DNA from 3 places in the Vibrio diabolicus genome. Region 1 is predicted to be linked to each of the others. Evidence: predicted binding sites of a transcription regulator. Region 1 holds the regulator's gene; each other region holds the start of a gene.
What was found. Region 1 encodes PurR, which represses purine synthesis genes. Its sites were predicted from a motif close to TNANGNAAACGTTTNCNTNA; they were not measured.

Region 1 (2,278 bases):
AGAGTGCGTATCTCTTATCGCTTTATAAGCGTTAAGTGCACCTTCCTCTTCCAGTTTTTCTACTGACTCAATGCCTGCTTTTTTCAGCATGCGTTCAGTTGCCAGTCGTAAGTTAGGCAAATCTTTTAAGCGATTAGGCTTTGTAGTTGCTTGCTGTTCTTTTTCAAGCTTTGCCTTTTTCAACGATTGGTTAGCTACTTCGATTAAGCGTTCGCTAGACTCCCATAAATCGTTGGAAATTGCGTAGTACTTAGTAACGACTGGGAAGCCACGTTTTTTATAAACGTAAGGCTTTAGCCCTTGTTTCTCGAAGTCAGATGAAGTTTGTTGGTCTGCTCTTATATGAAGCTGATTATTTACAACTAGTGCAAACATTGTTTCATCAGCGAATAGTCCGAAGCCACCAAACATTGAGCGCGACTTGATATTACCAAGTGCCTCAAATAGCTTCATAGAGTCTTTGAGTATCGGTTTATCCATGTTTTGTTATCTCGGTGTAATTAATATTACGCCACCAAAAGTCAGGTCCGAGAGAGTAGCAAACATGCGCAAAAGCAATGTCATTACAGGGTAAAGTCATCGCTTGCACACTTGCCATCGGTAACCCCGCTACCTTCCATATAGTACTATGGTTCAGGCCGGAGGCTTTGCGTCCCACCCTTTCGAATGGTTTGCCCTGTGCGTGACAGAATGAGCATACTTCGTATATTGAATTAACATCACGTTTTACCCGTAAAAGTGTGATTTTGGTTCAATAAAAAGTGTCGACAAGCGCATATTTGTGCATATTTGAGAATAAGGCGGGATGATCTCGAGGTTGTGAGCGAGTGTGATTTACCTACATATAAAACAGAGACTTAGAGATTCGAGATTTTTTGTCTAACAAACCTAAGTCAGGGAAAAGTTATTTAGATACAAAAAATAAGCGCCCTTTTAGAGCGCTTATTTGACATCGTTATATTTGGCGAATTTTAGTTCATTTTCTTCACGGTGTTTCGAATTACAAGCTCAGGTTGCATTTCGAAAATTCGCTTTTCGTGTTCTTTATCTTTGATTCGCTCAAGTAGGATCTCGAACGCATTTTTACCCACACGACGTTTAGGTTGGTGGATAGTGGTTAACGGTGGAGAGAAGTATTCCGCAAGCTCGATGTTGTCGTAGCCGATCACTGAAATATCATCAGGAACTTTGATACCGTTTTGTTGTAGGCGGCTCATTAAGCCCAAAGCCATTGTGTCGTTAAAACAGAATACCGCTGTCGGACGTTTGTCCATTGCTGTAATTTTATCTGCGACTAAGACGGCCGTATCACATTCAAAGTTACCTTCAAGGATCCAATCTTCATTTACAGCTAGGTTTGCTTCGCTCATCGCGCGACGGAAACCTGCAATGCGCTCTTGGCAAGCAAGTTTTTCAAAATGACCGCTTAGACAAGCAATATCAGTATGGCCATTGTCGATCAGATGTTTGGTTGCGATGTAGCCACCTTCTTCTGAGTTATCCATGATCTTGTCCGCTTGTGAGCTTTCTGGACCCCAATCCATGACCACTTTAGGAATGTCGGCATGACGGTCAAGCATCTCTTTAAGCTCTTCGGTTAAGTCAGAACACATCACTAGGATGCCATCAACACGTTTTTCAGCCAGCATACGGATGTAATCGCGTTGTTTTTCGTAAATCCCACCCGTATTACACAGAATCAGAGTGTAGCCTTGGCGGTAACAGTAGCTCTCAACCCCGTCAATCACTTCTGAGAAGAATAGGTTGGTTGACTGCGTTACTAACATGCCAATAGTACGAGTTGAGTTGCACTTTAGGCTGCGTGCAACCGCACTTGGCGCGTAATTCAACTCGTCCACGGCTTTCATTACTTTTTCTTGCGTTGCTTCTGCAACGAAACGCGTTTTATTGATAACGTGCGAAACTGTCGTAGTGGAAACGCCGGCTAAGCGAGCAACGTCTTTTATAGTGGCCATAAATGGTGTCCTGTATCGAGCTACTGAAATATGTCGTGTTGGATGTACCTGATGCTCTAATGGTTTTACACCCAGCAATCTAAGGTTGGCGCTAAGTGTTTCGGCAGCGGTTGGTCCAAGCACGACAAAAGGGTACGTAGCAGCATCGGTCGATGAATTTTATCTTTTTTCTATCTGATGAGAAATTGCCATCAACCTGTTAAAAAACACAAAAACCGCTATATTTCAGCGGTTTACATATAAATCATATTTAATCGTTTGCGCTCACATTTTAGCCCTATGTGGACTGACTAGCAATGTTT
Region 2 (2,278 bases), 230 kb from region 1:
AACCAAGGCGAATTGCAAATGCGCGAACGCTTGCAACGAGCGAGCTAAGCAAGACGGAATCAACGGAACTGATTTTCAAAAGCGCCTTTTAAGGCGCTTTTTTGATCGGCCAAGCCCTATTTCCAATCTCTATCTCGTATTCCCTCCTATCCTACATAGCATGTCGCATCGGTTATCAGCCCCTCTCCTACTGTATACAAACCACTGCCCGTGAAAAAACACCTGTATATACAGTAGTGACCCCCTGTATGTATCTCGTCCAATTTGCTACTCATCTCACATTTTTAAATTGATGTTAGACATATCAGAAATGAAAAATAATCAAATAAATTCAAACACTTAAAATATAATCTTTTTATTTTCTTCTCAAAAAACCGCAAATAGCTTTTGAGAAACGGGTTGATCAGGTCGCCAAAACAAACTACTGTATACACATACAGCATGTATAAAGGAACAGTAAGATGCAGTTACAAAGTCAATCTCATACATACTCTCGTTACAACGTATTGGCACAAGCAACTCAGCCCATGGCCGTTTCGGATCAGCTTCTATCTAAGCTGGCTGTTTTATCGCAGCAGAAACAATGGATTTTGTTTACAGCAGACTGCCCTCGCCCTGACTTTGAACAACTCACTGCTTCTAATATTTGCTGTAGAAACGTGATTCAAATGAAGCCTTCTCAACAGCTTTCAGAAGTCGAGATCGTGATCAAAGCCATCCGATCAGGCAATGCCAGTGCTGTTGTTGCATCAAATAAAATTGCACTTATGAATCAATCTATGTTGCGCGACATGGCGCAGCGCTATCAGTGTGAAGTCTTTTTCGTCGAAGGCAGAGTTAATAAGTACCACTAATAAGTTCGACGTTATCCATCCTGCATCTCGCCTCCTTTTTAAGGGGGCATTTTTTTGTATTAAAGAAAACAAGCAAACGTTTGCTTTTTCTCTGGCGAGTTAAAATAGTTCTGGTATGATGCCCACATTCGATTTATTCAGCGCCCAAACTTTGCTGAATATCTTCTCTTTCTGACGTTTGATTAAGATGATAGGAATGTCGCAATGAGCCTTGCTAATCAAGTACTTGCCGTCAATGACGACCTGCCAATTCGCACCCATAAACCCGTTCATAGCGGAAAAGTTCGTTCAGTTTACTGGTTAACTGAAGAAGACAGCGCCCGACTGATCAAAGAAAAAGGATACGATGTCGCTCCAGATGCGCCTTTGGCTATCATGGTGATTAGCGACCGAATCTCTGCATTCGATTGTATTTGGCATGCTGAAGGTGGTCTTAATGGTGTCCCTGGTAAAGGGGCTGCGCTTAATGCGATTTCTAATCACTGGTTCAAACTGTTCAAAGAAAATGGCTTAGCAGATAGCCATATTCTAGACATTCCTCACCCTTTTGTTTGGATTGTACAAAAAGCCAAACCGGTAAAAATAGAAGCCATCTGCCGCAAATACATCACGGGTTCGATGTGGCGCGCTTACGCAAATGGCGAGCGCGAGTTTTGTGGAATCCAACTTCCTGAAGGGTTAGGAAAAGACAAAGCACTGCCAGAGTTGCTCATGACCCCATCCACAAAAGGCATTCTAAAAGGCATTCCCGGTGTGCCAGAAGCGGACGACGTGAATATTACTCGTCAAAACATCGTAGACAACTACGAAGCATTTAACTTCTCAAGTGCCGACGATATCGCACTCTACGAAAAACTGCTGAAAGAAGGCTTTAACGTTATCAGCCAAGCGTTAGAAGAAATCGACCAAATCTTTGTCGATACCAAATTCGAATTTGGTTATGTTCATGATGCCGCTGGCAATGAAAAGCTGATTTACATGGATGAAGTGGGTACACCAGACTCGTCTCGTATATGGGATGCTAAAGAGTACCAAGCAGGTCACATCGTAGAGAACTCAAAAGAAGGTTTCCGCCAGTTCCTACTTAACCACTTCCCTGACCCAGATATCTTGCTAAACAAAGAACGTATGCCAGAGCGCGAAGCACTCGCTCGTGATAATGCTTTACCCGTCGAATCTTTGATGGCGATTTCGAGCACCTACATTGGTATTGCCGAGAAGATTACAGGCAAGCCGATTCATTTGAGTGAGAATCCGAAAGCGGAAATCATCGAAGTTCTGAGCAAAGAATACGGATTGATTGACTAGCACTGTCGCTAGATTGCTAAACGCTTTCCAATAAAAAGTCCGCACTAGCTTGCGGACTTTTTTCGTATTAGGCTCAGTTTAGCCGATATTTAACGTAGTGCCATCTGTTGTAGAGG
Region 3 (2,278 bases), 270 kb from region 1:
CGAAATAGCGCAGCAATTAGAGCTGCGCTGTTTTTTTGTACGATTGGAGCTCGTTTAATAAGTGATATTCACTTTTGATGCACTTTCAATAGCACCTTGAACGGCCTCTTCGGTGGTTTTTCGTCGCGTAAGGACAACACCTAAACGACGGCGACCATCGATTTCTGGCTTGCCGAATAGACGAACTTGCGTTTGAGGTTGAGCTAAGGCTTTGGTTAGGTTGTCAAAGCGAATGTTTGTAGAAGTCCCTTGACCAAGAATAACGGCCGACGCAGATGGACCATATTGTACGATATTATTAATCGGCATTCCGGTAAATGCACGTACGTGGAGAGCAAACTCTGACATTTCCTGAGAAATCATAGTGACCATGCCTGTATCGTGTGGGCGAGGAGAGACCTCATTGAAAATGACCTTATCGCCTTTAACAAATAACTCTACACCAAAGATGCCGTAGCCACCGAGTGCGTTGACTACTTTCTCTGCCGTGTATTCTGCTGCTTTTACTGCGTTTTCTGACATGGCTTGTGGTTGCCATGATTCGCGGTAGTCGCCATCTTCCTGACGATGGCCAATTGGAGCACAGAAGTGAACACCGTCAACGGCTCTGACGGTCAATAAAGTGATTTCGTAATCGAAGTCGATAAAACCTTCCACGATCACGCGACCTGCCCCCGTACGTCCGCCTTCCTGTGCGTAATCCCATGCTTTTGCTACGTCGTCTTCGGTCTTGATGACACTTTGCCCTTTACCTGAAGAACTCATAACTGGCTTTACTACGCACGGGATGCCTACATGCTCAACCGCGGCTTTGAAGTCTTCAAAAGTATCTGCAAAACGATAAGGTGATGTCGTCAGTTCTAGTTCTTCTGCAGCCAAACGTCGGATACCTTCACGATTCATTGTTAGCTTGGTTGCCTTAGCGGTTGGAACAACATTCAGCCCTTTTTCTTCAAGCTCTACCAGTTTGTCGGTTGCGATAGCTTCGATTTCAGGTACGACGTAAGTAGGTTGTTCCTTTGTAATAACTTCTTCTAAGGCGCTTCCATCTAACATATCGATGACGTAACTACGGTGAGCAACTTGCATCGCTGGAGCATTAGCATAGCGATCACAAGCAATCACTTCTAAACCAAGTCTCTGACATTCAATTGCGACTTCTTTACCGAGTTCGCCAGAGCCTAAAAGTAATACACGGGTAGCATTTGCGCTGGTTGCAGTGCCAAACATAGTGTTCCCTTACAAAATAGAGTGGTGAGACAGAAATTGCAGGAGATCATACTGAAGTTTCATGACAAAGCAAACGTTTGCTTTTGGTTTTTAGGCAATAAAAAAGCTCTACATGCCGTAGAGCTTTTTATACTGAAATTGTCGCTTATACGTTGACAAAACTAAGTGGAATATCTGGATTCAACGCTTCTAACGTTGATTGCGTATCAGCCAAATGACTGATCTTGCCTTCTGAGTTTTCTACCAGAGCAGCGGCTTTGATATTGTCAAAAGTTTCACCCGCAAGTAGTACTTGGATCAGCGCAACTTGTAATGGCGGCAAGCTAGGGTTAAACGCCGCATTTTCCGCATAAGCACCTTGGAATACACGGCCGCTAGCCATTTCTAATGCTAAGCCACTCAAGTTGTTGGTATATGGTGAGTGGCTCATGTTCATCGCTTCAACAGCGCTTTGAATTAGAGTGTCTTCATCATCGCATGAGAACTGATGCTTTACTTCTGCCATTAAGCCGGATTCGATACCGAGATCGTTTGGTCCAAAGGCTTCAGGTAGGTATTCATGCAGCGACTTTTCTTCGCGTTCTGGGAGCTGAATTTTAAGCTCGTTTGCGGTAGATAACTCGTTCATGAACTGACGGCAGTGACCACATGGGCTGAAGTTAATAGTGATATCTTTAATACCACGTTCACCTTTCATCCAAGCGTGGCTAATTGCAGACTGCTCAGCGTGAACTGTTTGACCTAACTGAACACCAAAGAATTCCATGTTGGCACCGAAGTAAAGGCGACCTGAGAGACCACGAACGATAGCACCGACATAAAATTCAGAAAGAGGAGCATAGGAATATGCTGCGGCAAAAGGAAGTAGAGCAACACGAAGCTCTTTATCTGATAGACCGGTAGCTGAAAGCAACTGCTCAAACTGTTGAACTGAAAGCGTAGCATCAAAATCATCAGCTTGGATGATAGGAGCAAGTTGTTTGGAAAGTGCTTCTGGAGCGCCTGCTAGCGCCTGTTCAATGCGACTTTTCATGTTGAATCCTTGTTA

Region 2: a site for PurR is predicted at 923-942, ahead of FR741_RS09200 (phosphoribosylaminoimidazolesuccinocarboxamide synthase). Genes of this name have one in related genera too.
Region 3: a site for PurR is predicted at 1,296-1,315, ahead of purT (formate-dependent phosphoribosylglycinamide formyltransferase). Genes of this name have one in related genera too.

The regions. Positions count from the first base shown of each region.
Region 1 covers NZ_CP042451.1:2,140,118-2,142,395, reverse strand. The annotation lists gene FR741_RS10190 (TfoX/Sxy family DNA transformation protein) at 1-480, opposite strand, end outside; cyclic di-GMP riboswitch class I at 597-686, opposite strand; gene purR (HTH-type transcriptional repressor PurR) at 972-1,976, opposite strand.
Region 2 covers NZ_CP042451.1:1,913,198-1,915,475, forward strand. The annotation lists gene FR741_RS09190 (hypothetical protein) at 1-48, shown strand, start outside; gene FR741_RS09195 (SulA-like leucine-rich domain-containing protein) at 462-854, shown strand; gene FR741_RS09200 (phosphoribosylaminoimidazolesuccinocarboxamide synthase) at 1,059-2,162, shown strand; gene FR741_RS09205 (alkaline phosphatase D family protein) at 2,241-2,278, opposite strand, start outside.
Region 3 covers NZ_CP042451.1:1,875,103-1,877,380, reverse strand. The annotation lists gene purT (formate-dependent phosphoribosylglycinamide formyltransferase) at 55-1,230, opposite strand; gene cdd (cytidine deaminase) at 1,376-2,263, opposite strand.